Endozoicomonas sp. GU-1: one gene and its partner. The protein of the gene in region 1 interacts with the protein of each later gene in a pairwise test. Links are inferred from orthologs where the notes say so. Each region holds a gene or a part of one and is shown in the gene's direction. Other genes may lie near its edges.

The links.
Region 2: the proteins of rlmKL (region 1) and typA interact in binary tests that used the Escherichia coli proteins (3 or more experiments, as listed by UniProt). The link is inferred for Endozoicomonas sp. GU-1 from one-to-one orthologs.

The regions. Positions count from the first base shown.
Region 1 is NZ_CP114771.1:1,319,267-1,325,400, reverse strand. Bases 2,845-5,786 are described here. They hold rlmKL (bifunctional 23S rRNA (guanine(2069)-N(7))-methyltransferase RlmK/23S rRNA (guanine(2445)-N(2))-methyltransferase RlmL), read left to right. Parts: upstream 2,845-3,200; coding sequence 3,201-5,372; downstream 5,373-5,786. Other genes in these bases: O3276_RS05405 (phosphoadenosine phosphosulfate reductase domain-containing protein), read left to right, coding at 5,487-5,786; rmf (ribosome modulation factor), read right to left, coding at 2,845-2,946. Also shown: O3276_RS05425 (ankyrin repeat domain-containing protein), read right to left, coding at 1-993; O3276_RS05420 (quinone-dependent dihydroorotate dehydrogenase), read left to right, coding at 1,626-2,648; more of rmf, read right to left, coding at 2,713-2,844; more of O3276_RS05405, read left to right, coding at 5,787-6,110. UniProt on the Escherichia coli protein: Specifically methylates the guanine in position 2445 (m2G2445) and the guanine in position 2069 (m7G2069) of 23S rRNA. Methylation occurs before assembly of 23S rRNA into 50S subunits.
Region 2 is NZ_CP114771.1:5,239,884-5,245,280, forward strand. Bases 39-2,929 are described here. They hold typA (translational GTPase TypA), read left to right. Parts: upstream 39-520; coding sequence 521-2,338; downstream 2,339-2,929. Other genes in these bases: O3276_RS21910 (hypothetical protein), read right to left, coding at 2,393-2,929. Outside these bases: O3276_RS21900 (acyloxyacyl hydrolase), read left to right, coding at 1-20; more of O3276_RS21910, read right to left, coding at 2,930-3,418; O3276_RS21915 (alpha/beta hydrolase family protein), read left to right, coding at 3,702-3,965; pip (prolyl aminopeptidase), read left to right, coding at 3,974-4,654; dtd (D-aminoacyl-tRNA deacylase), read left to right, coding at 4,688-5,125; O3276_RS21930 (hypothetical protein), read right to left, coding at 5,191-5,397. UniProt on the Escherichia coli protein: A 50S ribosomal subunit assembly protein with GTPase and nucleotide-independent chaperone activity, required for 50S subunit assembly at low temperatures, may also play a role in translation.

The DNA.
Region 1 (6,134 bases):
GGAGGGGTTAATGTTCCACAATGTCTCGACGGTATCTTTGTGGCCACTGAAGGCAGCACTTTCGAGAGCTTTGGAGACACTGTCATCATCTTTGGCTAAGGAGGGGGCAATGGCCAGCAATGCCTTAACAAACTCTGTTCTGCCTTTTCTGGCAGCATTGACAAGAACCGTGTCGCCACGGTGATCCTTCTCTTTAGCCAAGGAGCGGTCACTGGTCAGCAATTTCTTGACCATCTTTATGTTCCCATTGTCGACTGCAATGTGGAGAGCGGCAGAAAGCCGGGATCGATCATTGCCCAGTTGCTCGATGAATTCGTTTTTTGGGTCGTCAAACCTGTCAGCTTTGCTGAGAGCAGGATTATCTAGCGCCGTTTTAAGGATTTCCTTACGCTCGATGCAATCATGATCGTGAGCATTGAGAGCCAAGTGGAGAGCGGTCTTACCATCATTATTTTTATCTATGGCCAGAAAGGGATCAATGTCCAGCAGTGCCCTGACGCTCTCTGCGTTGCCGTTACGAGCGGCTAAGTGGAGAACTGTTTCACCATCATTATTGCGAGCATTGACGTCGGCACCGTGGTTGACCAGAGTCCGGATTAATTCAGCATTTGCGTTGCCGTTACGAGCGGCTAAGTGGAGAACTGTTTCACCATCACCAACGCGAGCATTGACGTCGGCACCGTGGTTGACCAGAGTCTGGATTAATTCAGCATTTTTGCTCTGATTTTTGCTCTGTATGGCGACAGCTAACGGGTACCTTTCACCAAAGTCTAGCGCCGAGTAGTATTTCTGATTTGCACAAGCCTCATTTTTGCCCAGCAGATCTTCCAGCAATTCCCAATCACCGGTACGGCATGTATTAAGTATCGGGGATGATTCACAATATTTGTTTTCACCGACTTCACTCCCGTCCTTAGGAATCAATGGCAGTGCCGGTTCTTTGCATTCACTACATTGGCGTTTATCAAGGCTTGTCTCCTTCTGACTATCCAAGTGTTTGGTGATGCATTCCAAGTGGAAAACGTGGCCTTCTTTACAGGACGTTTCCACCAGTGAGTGCCCACCAAACTGACCTCCGATACGTCCGTCATTTATACATATGGAAGAACATTTAAGTGGTAAGCCTGCCGAACTGTCGCTGATACTGTTCATCATTTTGACCTACTTCATGTTAATGTTAAATTTTGGATATAAGTACATGATCAAATAAAATTATATATTTCAATAATTAAAGGCACAGATGCATGGCTGCGTCTTTAAAAGCAATCGTAAAGACAAAATCAGCAGAAATAAGTTCCATAAAAATCAAACTTTATAACAAATGAAAGGCGATGGTCGTTAAAATCCTAAAGTCAGGCGCGCGCCTAACCGCGTTGCACCAGACAATGGTCGTTAATTCAGAAAGGAGAAATCAAAGGCGTTGTGCCGAGTTTGGTGCAGAGTTTCCAGTGGCTTGGTATTGGGTTTTATGTCCGGTTTGCAGTTGAGCCCTTTGCTCCCGGTTTTATCGGTTCCTGTTTTTTGTCGCACGATGAACGCTTATAAGGTGTCTCCTGAAGACAAAAGGGATTAGAGATCGTATAATCCTTCGAATTTTGTCTGGTGCATACTGATCGATAACTCCTATGTATAAATTGACACGAAGTGCCCTGTTTTGCCTTTCTGCCGAAACTGCCCATGATGTTGCCATGGAAATGATCAGTGCGGGGGGGCGTCTTGGTCTTACCCGGTTGATGGCACCTGCTGTCCCTGTCAAACCAAGGGAAGTGATGGGATTGACCTTTAACAATCCGGTTGGGTTGGCAGCGGGGCTGGATAAAAATGGTGAGTGTATTGATGGTCTGGGCAGTCTGGGCTTTGGCTTTCTTGAGCTGGGAACCGTGACGCCGGTGGGGCAGCCCGGCAACCCCAAACCAAGAATGTTCCGTATCCCTGAGAGAGAAGCGTTGATCAACCGTATGGGGTTTAATAATCTGGGTGTGGATCAACTGGTTGCGAATGTTCAAAAGAGCCAATACAAAGGCATTATCGGTATTAATATTGGCAAGAACCTGACCACGGCTGTTGAAGATGCCAACCAGGATTATCTCACCTGTCTGCGTAAGGTATATCCCTACGCCGGTTATGTTGCCGTTAACCTCTCTTCCCCGAATACTCCCGGGTTAAGAAAACTGCAATATGGTGATGCCTTGAAAAGCCTGCTGTCAGTGTTGAAGGAAGAACAGGCGTCACTGGCTAAAGCTTATGGTCGCCAGGTTCCTCTGGCCATCAAAATTGCCCCGGATATGACCGACGATGAAATAGCCTCAGTTGCTGCCGAGTTGGTGTCCTATGAGCTGGATGGCGTTATTGCCACCAATACGACACTGGATCGAGATAAGGTCAGCGGCTTTGCGACAGCCGAGGAAGCGGGAGGACTCAGTGGTGCGCCGTTGAGTGATAAGTCCACGGCAGTGATTCGACTGCTTGCCAGTGAGCTTTCCGGTAAGCTGCCGATTATCGGTGTTGGTGGTGTTATGGATGCTCAGACGGCAGCGGATAAGATCCGGGCCGGGGCCAGCCTGGTGCAGATATATTCGGGCTTTATTTATAAGGGGCCGGAGTTGATCCGAGAGGCTGCGGAAGCGGTCTATTCTGTTGATGCATGAGAAAGCGCGTTTGATCAAGCGGGTGATATCAAAAAGCCCCGAACGGGGCTTGTTGACAGCGCAATCAGAGCTGGTTGGCTGAATAGGAGTGAGAGAAGTTATACATTCGGTGTAACCCCGAGATTCCTGTCATTCCTTCCCAGTTATCAACTCGACCCTCACGCCAGCCACTTAACCACGACTGGCGCAAATCTGCCTCCTGGTGGGGGCAGATATCCCTGGAACGGCCAGACAGGCCCACTTGGTATCCTTTATTAAAGGCTCTATCTGATTTATCCCTTTTGAGTCTTTTCAACATGGTAATGCCTCTTGCTGATATGGTTTTTGACGGCCTCCCTGGCACCTCGGGTTTGGTTCAGAATGACCGGACAGCCGCAAGTGCTAACTGTCCCCCAAAAGACAGTGTGGGCAGAGTGTCGACTGAAGAAGGTATTCACCCAAGGAAAGTCAACATTCTAAGTTTTATCCAAATCTGAAGCTTTTGTTGAGAAAACATTGAGAATTTTTAGTTAATAAGAGCTGTTTTTTAGCTTTTTTCAGGAATATGACGTTATGAGTACAACGATGTTGACTCTGTTTGCCAGTTGTCCCAAGGGGGTAGAATCCCTGCTGGCAGAAGAGCTGAAGGAACTGGGAGCCAGTGAAGTGGCAGAGACCGTTGCCGGAGTCAGCTTTGCCGGTCACCTTGAGTTGGCCTACAGGGCTTGCCTGTGGTCTCGTCTGGCCAGTCGGATTCTGTTGCGCATCGGCGAAGTGGATGCTTCTGACAAGCATGCGCTGTATCAGGGCGTGCAATCCTTTGACTGGGATGAGCATCTGGATCAGGGCTCCAGCTTTCGGATTGATTTCAATGGTTCGACACCGGATATCACCCATACCCGCTTTGGTTCCCAGTTGGTCAAGGATGCCATTGTTGATCAGCTGCGGGATCGTTATGGCTGGCGGCCATCTGTGGATAACAGCAAGCCGGATCTGCGGGTCAATGTGCACGCCAGAAGCGGCAGGGCATTTGTTGCCATTGACCTGTCCGGCCAGAGCCTGCATGAGCGCGGTTACCGTCTGGAAGCCGGTGAAGCGCCCCTGAAAGAGAACCTGGCGGCAGCGATTTTGTACCGTGCCCGCTGGCCTGAACTGGCGAAACAGGGCAGCACACTGCTGGACCCTATGTGTGGCTCAGGCACCTTTCTGATTGAAGGAGCCATGATGGCGGCGGATATCGCGCCCGGATTGCTCAGGGCCCGTTTTGGCTTTGATAAGTGGATGGGGCATATTCCCAAAATCTGGTTGGCAGTACTGGAGGAAGCCCGTGCCCGCCGCACGGCTGGCCTGGCTGCGATTAATACGACCATCGTAGGCTATGAAGGTCTGCCAAAAATTGTCGGGAGAGCCAGGGCCAATATCCAGCGTGCCGGGCTGGGTAAGCTGATTACTGTCAAACAGCAGGAGCTGGCCAGTCTGAAGGTTGACCCGGGGATTCCAGCCGGGCTGGTGATTGCTAACCCACCCTATGGTGAGCGCATGGGCGATGAGGCCAGCCTCGTTTATCTCTACAAACACCTTGGCGAAAAAATCAAACAGCAGACGCCGGGTTGGCAGGCGGCGATCTTTACCTCTTCACAGGCGCTGGTCAGAAGTCTGGGCATGGGGCCGAAGAAAAGCTATACCCTGTTTAATGGTGCGCTCTCCTGCAAGCTGTTTCTCTATGATGTTCGTGAGCGACAGGCTGACCAGCCGGCTTCCGGGCAGAGCCGTGTGGACAGTGGGGCTAATACCTTATTCAAGGCCAGCACTGCCGGTGGTGAAATGTTTGCCAACCGCTTGAAGAAGAATCTGAAGCAGTTGGGTAAGTGGGCCAGGAAAGAGAATGTCGACTGTTATCGTCTATATGATGCGGATATGCCGGAGTATGCCGTTGCCGTGGATCTCTACAGGGATTGGGTTCATGTGCAGGAATACGCGGCACCGAAAAGCATTGATGAGACTAAGGCCCATCAGCGTCTGCTGGAAGCGCTGGAAGTGATTCCCGGTGTGTTGGGTATTCCGGATAGTCATGTGGTCTTCAAGCGTCGTGAACGTCAGTCTGGCAAGCGACAGTACGAAAAGCTTGAGCAGTCCGGTGATATGCTTGAGGTGAAAGAAGGTGATTGTCGTTTACTGGTGAACCTGAGGGACTATCTGGATACCGGCCTGTTTCTGGATCACCGGAAAATGCGCCTGCGTATCGCCCGGGAGGCCGCCGGTAAAGATTTCCTGAACCTGTTCTGCTACACCGGAACGGCAACGGTTCATGCCGCCGTGGCCGGTGCGGCCAGTACCACCAGTGTTGATCTGTCGAATACCTACCTTGGCTGGGCCAGAAAGAATCTGGCGCTCAATGGCCTGGTGGATCGCAAACACCGGCTGGAGCAGGCGGACTGCCTGCAGTGGCTGAAACAGGATACCCGGAACTATGATCTGATCTTTATGGATCCCCCTACCTTCTCAAACTCCAAGCGGCTGCGCGGGGTATTTGATGTGCAGGAAGCCCATGTTGAGTTGATCGAGCGGGCAATGGCCAGGCTGAAACCGGGTGGGGTGCTCTATTTCTCCAACAACTTCCGACGTTTCCAGCTGGCCAAAGAACTGGTGCAGAAGTTCCGTGTTGAGGAGATCACGGCTACTACCATTGATCGGGATTTCCAGCGAAGACCGGGTATTCATCGTTGCTGGTGTATTCAGCGCTGAGTACTGAAGATGGCATTTAATTCAGTAATATTTATAGTCCATATTAATCTTTGTGGTTATAAAGCCTCACTCTTATAGTGCATGTTGTTAAGTTATGGATTGATGGGGAAAATAATGAATCTGGAGATGATTAATCAGGATCTGTCGACTCTGAGCCCGCAGGCTATTATCCAGTGGGCCGTCCAGCGTGCTGAAAAACCGGTGCTGACCACCAACTTCGGGCCCCATGAAGCGGCCATTATCCATATGGCCACCCGGGTCAAGCCGGATATCCCAGTGGTCTGGATCGATTCGGGCTACGGTACTGAAGCGACTTACCGCTTTGCTGACCAGCTGATTCGGCGTTTGCAGCTCAATATCCGGGTCTTTCACCCACAATACAGTCGTGGTTTCCGTGATGCCATTTACGGTGGTGTGCCGGAGGTTGACACCCCGGAACATGATGAGTTTACCCGGCAGGTAAAACTGGAGCCTTTTGCCCGTGCCATGGACGCATCCGCACCGGATTACTGGCTGACCGCCATCCGTAAGGATCAGACTGAATTCCGGCAGAACCTTGATGTGGTCAGTCTGACCAACAATGGTTATTACCGGGTGGCACCACTCCTTAACTGGACGGAACTCGATGTTGAGGAGTACCTGGTCACCCACGATCTGCCCATCGAAGAAGATTACTACGACCCGACAAAAGTATACGGTCACCGGGAGTGTGGTTTGCATACTTCTGTGGCGGGTTAGGAACTGGCATTCGACATTTCTGGT
Region 2 (5,397 bases), 3.9 Mb from region 1 along the record:
GCATGACGATGAAGTGGTAAAATACATTATCAATACCTGATGGCTTGTCAGTGTCGTTCAACGCTGACAGGCCATTTTTATTTCTGGGCCTGTTAAGCCATGAGTGCTTTCCAAACTTCCGTAAGATCAGCTACCGGCAAGTGGCCCCGCGATCGGCAAGACTCAAAAGACCGCTTTGGCTTGCAGGGCAATGCCCGGGGCCGATGGAAAACATGTGTTATATGATTTCCGTTCCCGGTTTATTGTTGATGGCTTTGAGCATTAGCAAAATCCTTTTGGCTGGTTTCCGTGGCAATGTCAACGTGGTAACTCGGCTATATCTGGTCATATACGTATACCCATGCACTTAAATGCTGGTAAGGCGGGCAGATATAAGGGTGTATAAAACTTGCGTATGAGTGGCGTAGTGGTAGGATTGCCGCCATTTTAGTTGCTCGGCCTCCTGGAGCAGACAGATTTAAAAGTGTGTACAAATATGTGTACGAAAAAGATTTAAAGATTTTGAAAGGCGGAATAAGTTTTGGAAATTAATAAGTTAAGAAACGTTGCCATTATCGCCCACGTAGACCACGGCAAGACTACGCTGGTGGATAAGCTGCTGCAGCAGTCAGGTACTCTGGGTCGTAAGGATCAGGGCGCTGAGCGTATCATGGACTCCAATGACCAGGAAAAAGAACGTGGTATTACCATCCTGGCCAAGAACACCGCGATTGAGTGGCAAGATTTCCATATCAATATCGTTGATACCCCGGGACACGCTGACTTCGGTGGTGAAGTTGAGCGGGTGCTCTCCATGGTTGACTCGGTTCTGCTGCTGGTGGATGCCGTTGATGGTCCGATGCCACAGACCCGCTTTGTTACCCAGAAGGCCTTTGAGCAGGGTCTGAGCCCGATTGTAGTAATCAACAAGGTTGATCGTCCGGGTGCTCGCCCTGACTGGGTTATGGATCAGGTGTTTGATCTGTTTGATCGTCTGGGCGCTACGGATGAGCAGCTGGACTTCCCGGTGATTTACGCCTCTGCACTGAACGGTGTTGCCGGTCATGATCCGGACAATCTGGCTGAAGATATGACACCGCTGTTTGAGATGATTACTGAGCGTGTGCCTGCACCACCGGTCAATGTTGACGGTCCTTTGCAGATGCAGATCAGTGCCCTGGATTACAACAGCTACGTCGGTGTTATCGGTATTGGCCGTATTACCCGTGGTGTACTGAAGCCTGGTCAGCAGATTGTACTGGTGGATCGTGACAACAAGCAGCGTAAGGCCAAAGTGCAGCAGGTCATGGGGCATCTGGGGCTTGAGCGTGTTGAAGTGGCGGAAGCCCGTGCCGGTGACATTGTCTGCATTACCGGTATTGATAAGCTGAACATCTCTGACACGATCTGTGATCCTGAACGTCCGGAAATGCTGCCACCGCTGACGGTTGATGAGCCAACAGTCAGCATGACCTTCCAGGTGAATGACTCTCCGTTTGCTGGTCAGGATGGCAAATTCGTTACCTCCCGTAATATCCGTGAGCGTCTTGATCGCGAACTGATCTCCAACGTAGCGCTGCGCGTTGAGCAGGGCGATGATGCAGATAAGTTCAAGGTATCCGGCCGTGGTGAACTGCACCTGTCTGTTCTGATTGAAACCATGCGTCGGGAAGGGTTTGAGCTGGCGGTTTCCCGTCCACAGGTGGTGGTCAAGGAAATTGACGGCGTTAAGCAGGAGCCCTTTGAGCACGTGGTGGTGGACATTGAAGAACAGCACCAGGGACCGGTGATGGAAGAGCTTGGCCAGCGTCGTGCTGAACTGAAAGATATGGTGCCGGATGGCAAAGGCCGTGTGCGTCTTGACTTCATTATGCCGGCCCGTGGTCTGATCGGTTTCCGTTCGCAGTTCCTGACCATGACTTCAGGCAGCGGTATCCTGACCTCCATCTTCGATCACTACGGTGAAGTCAAGGGTGGGGAAGTTGGCCAGCGCAACAACGGGGTTCTTATCTCCATGGTGAATGGCAAGGTGCTGGCTTATGCGTTGTTCAGCTTGCAGGAGCGTGGCCGTCTGTTCATTAACCCCAACGTTGATGTTTATGAAGGCCAGATTATCGGTCTGCACAGTCGCGATAACGATTTGACGGTAAACCCCACCAAAGCCAAGCAGCTGACGAACATTCGTGCCGCAGGTACCGATGAGAACATCATTCTGACACCGCCGGTTCGCCACTCTCTGGAACAGGCCCTGGAGTTTATTGATGACGATGAGCTGGTTGAGGTGACGCCCAACCATATCCGTATTCGCAAAAAGTTCCTGAAGGAACATGAGCGTAAGCGTGCAAGTCGTTCGAAGTAATACTGGCGAATAACTGCAATACTGTATGCAAAACCCCACTTAGTGTGGGGTTTCTTATGGCCCTAACCAGGGGTTGCCGGGGTATGGGACTGTGGTCGTTAGCTGAGTAATAATCGCTGCAATAACAAGGCATGCCACAAAGGTATAACCCGGTGATGCTATCCAGCCTTCCAGAAAGTGAGGGTTACGTTTTCCTTCCGCTAAAAAGTGTCTTTTCTTTTCATGTTTAACCCGTTTGTTTTTATTTGCCTTGTAGCGCTGTCGCATTTGTTCAATGTCGGACGTTGTCAGGGGAGATACCGGGGGCCTGTTGCTTTTCTGGCTCAGTCGGTGAGAGACCAGAAAACCGTATTCCAACGGTGAGGTGAGTAATATGACCGGGTTGATGTGCGGGTTGTCGTAGAGTTCAGGAATGGTTGCAAACAGGTCTTCACTATTGTCCAGAACCACTGCTGGCGAGGACGTCAGATCGGTGCTGATGGGCCCCGGACCCAGTATTTTGCTGGTGGCTATTCGGTTGTGGCTGATATCGATATCAACAATATACAGATTTGCTGACAGGGCGATGCATTGCAAAACCGCATGCCGCTTCTCCTTAACCCTCTTGAAGTTCTCCAGCATTAACATTTCAGGGCAAACCCGGGTGTTGCTAATGGTGGTTCTGGTTAATAGTTCAAACAGCTTGTTATAGAGTTCGTCATCACGGACGAGATGCTTATCCAGTTCCGTGTGATGGCTTAACCAAGCCGCGAGGTCATCCTTGCTCTGCTCATGGATGAACGTTTCAAAGACGTTTTTCTCTTTTTTATTTAGATTCAATGCTGGCTGAAGCAGTTGCTGCAGCTCACCATCCGCCGTTCTGCCCGCCGAAATAAGCAGTTGTGAAAGATAGTGATAAAATTGTTCGGGTCGACAGGTATGCAGGGCTTGTAAAGCCGTCAGGGTATATTGCCAGCGATCATGCTGTTGGGTTTCAGGATTGGTTGAGTAAATCTTAAAGCCCGTCCTGGCTACCCATTGCTGAATCATTATTTGATCATCATCAGAGAAGTACCGGGATGCTCTGGCGGGTATTGCCATTAGGATGATCAAAAAGACCACAATTGTTTTAATTACTTTTCCAGGTTGGTATTTCATATTCTTCGGGCTGTTGCTGTTTTATTACCCTCTCCTGAGAGGTCGGTGTACGTAGCTGAATGGCGTGGTGTTATCAGTAGAGGATGTTTATGTTCTAAGTCTCAGACAGGTTGCCGCCGAATTAGTTCAAGTTATGTTTTTAAAAGTGACGACGTGCCCTTTGCCGCAATAACCGTTTAAGGTTAAGGTTAGGCATTGTTCTGGTGTTTTCCTGAAAGGATTTTCCATGCGCACCCTGTATCCTGCCATCAAGCCCTACGCTACCCGGCACCTGCAAGTTGATGATATTCATGAGATATACATTGAAGAGTGTGGTTCTCAGGATGGGCTACCGGTTCTTTTCGTGCATGGTGGACCGGGTGCCGGTTGTACAGAGCAGGATCGCCGTTTTTTTGATCCGGAAAAGTATCGGATTATTCTTTTTGATCAGAGGGGGAGTGGCCGCTCCAGCCTCATGCTGAACTGGATCACAATAATACCACTGCACTGATTGAAGACATGGAGTTGATTCGTGAAAACCTGGGCGTTGAGCGGTGGCTGGTGTTTGGCGGCTCCTGGGGCTCAACACTTTCGTTGCTGTATGCTCAGGCGCACCCGAAGCGTGTGTCAGGACTGGTTCTCAGGGGAGTTTTTCTTTCCCGGCAACAGGATCTTGACTGGCTTTATAAAGAGGGAGCCAGCAGAGTATTTCCGGATCACTGGGCGCACTTTCTGGAGCTGATACCGGAAGGTGAACGAGGTGATCTTCTGGAAGCTTATTATCAGCGGCTGTTTGGCGAGGATGAACTGGCCAGAATGAATGCTGCCAAGCACTGGTCTTTGTGGGAGGGCAATACGGCAACTCTGCGACCCAACCATGAACTGGTGGATCACTTTGCTGATCCACACCTGGCCTTATCCCTTTCGCGGATAGAATGTCATTACTTTAAACATAAGTCCTTCATTAACCCGAATCAGATTATCGAGAAGATGAATCTGATATCAGCCATTCCCGGCGTGATCGTGCATGGGCGTTATGACATGATCTGTCCGCTGGATAATGCGCAGGCGCTTGCGGATCACTGGCCGCAAGCAGATTTGCAGATTATCCGGGATGCCGGTCACGCTTCCTGTGAGCCGGGCATTGTGGATGCACTGGTCAGGGCAACGGATGATTTTGCCCGAAGATTGGCTCCATAAGAGCATATTGGAAAAACAACTCGAGATGCATCGATGAAAGTTTTGATTCAGCGGGTCAGTCATGCCAGCGTGGTGGTGGATGGGGAAACGGTCGGAGAAATCGGTTCCGGCATTCTTCTGTTGCTGGGTGTCGAAAAAGGGGATGACCTGGCTCTGGCGGATAAACTGCTGGATAAAGTGTTGAAATATCGAATTTTCAGTGATGATCAGGGCAGGATGAACCTTGGTTTGCGCGATGTGGGGGGCGGCCTGCTTATTGTTTCCCAGTTCACCCTGGTTGCGGATACCCGTAAAGGATTGCGCCCGGGTTTCAGCGCCGGAGCCTCTCCTGAGCAGGGAGAAAAGCTATATCACTACTTTGTTGAGCGGGCTGAAGCTCTGCATCACAATGTTGCCACCGGCCGCTTTGGTGCAGATATGAAAGTCTCCCTGCTCAATGATGGGCCGGTGACATTTCTGCTGGAGTCTTAGCGTTAAATACCGAAAAACGGAATGGATCATCAAGCCCGGTAATAGGCTGATGATCCATATTTTGGCTACAGTGCAGCATTATCATCCCCGGAAGCATCTGTTTCGACCGTTTTGAATACCTCCATTTCAAACTCAGGCTTGCCATTGAGGGGAAGCAAGGGTGGCATGCCTTCAGCATCTTCCTTGTTGAAGAAACAGTAAGTAGACTCATCAACAGGGAGGGACTCGTAGGTGTAATTTACATAGCCCTCTTCCACTCCTTCAAGTTCCAC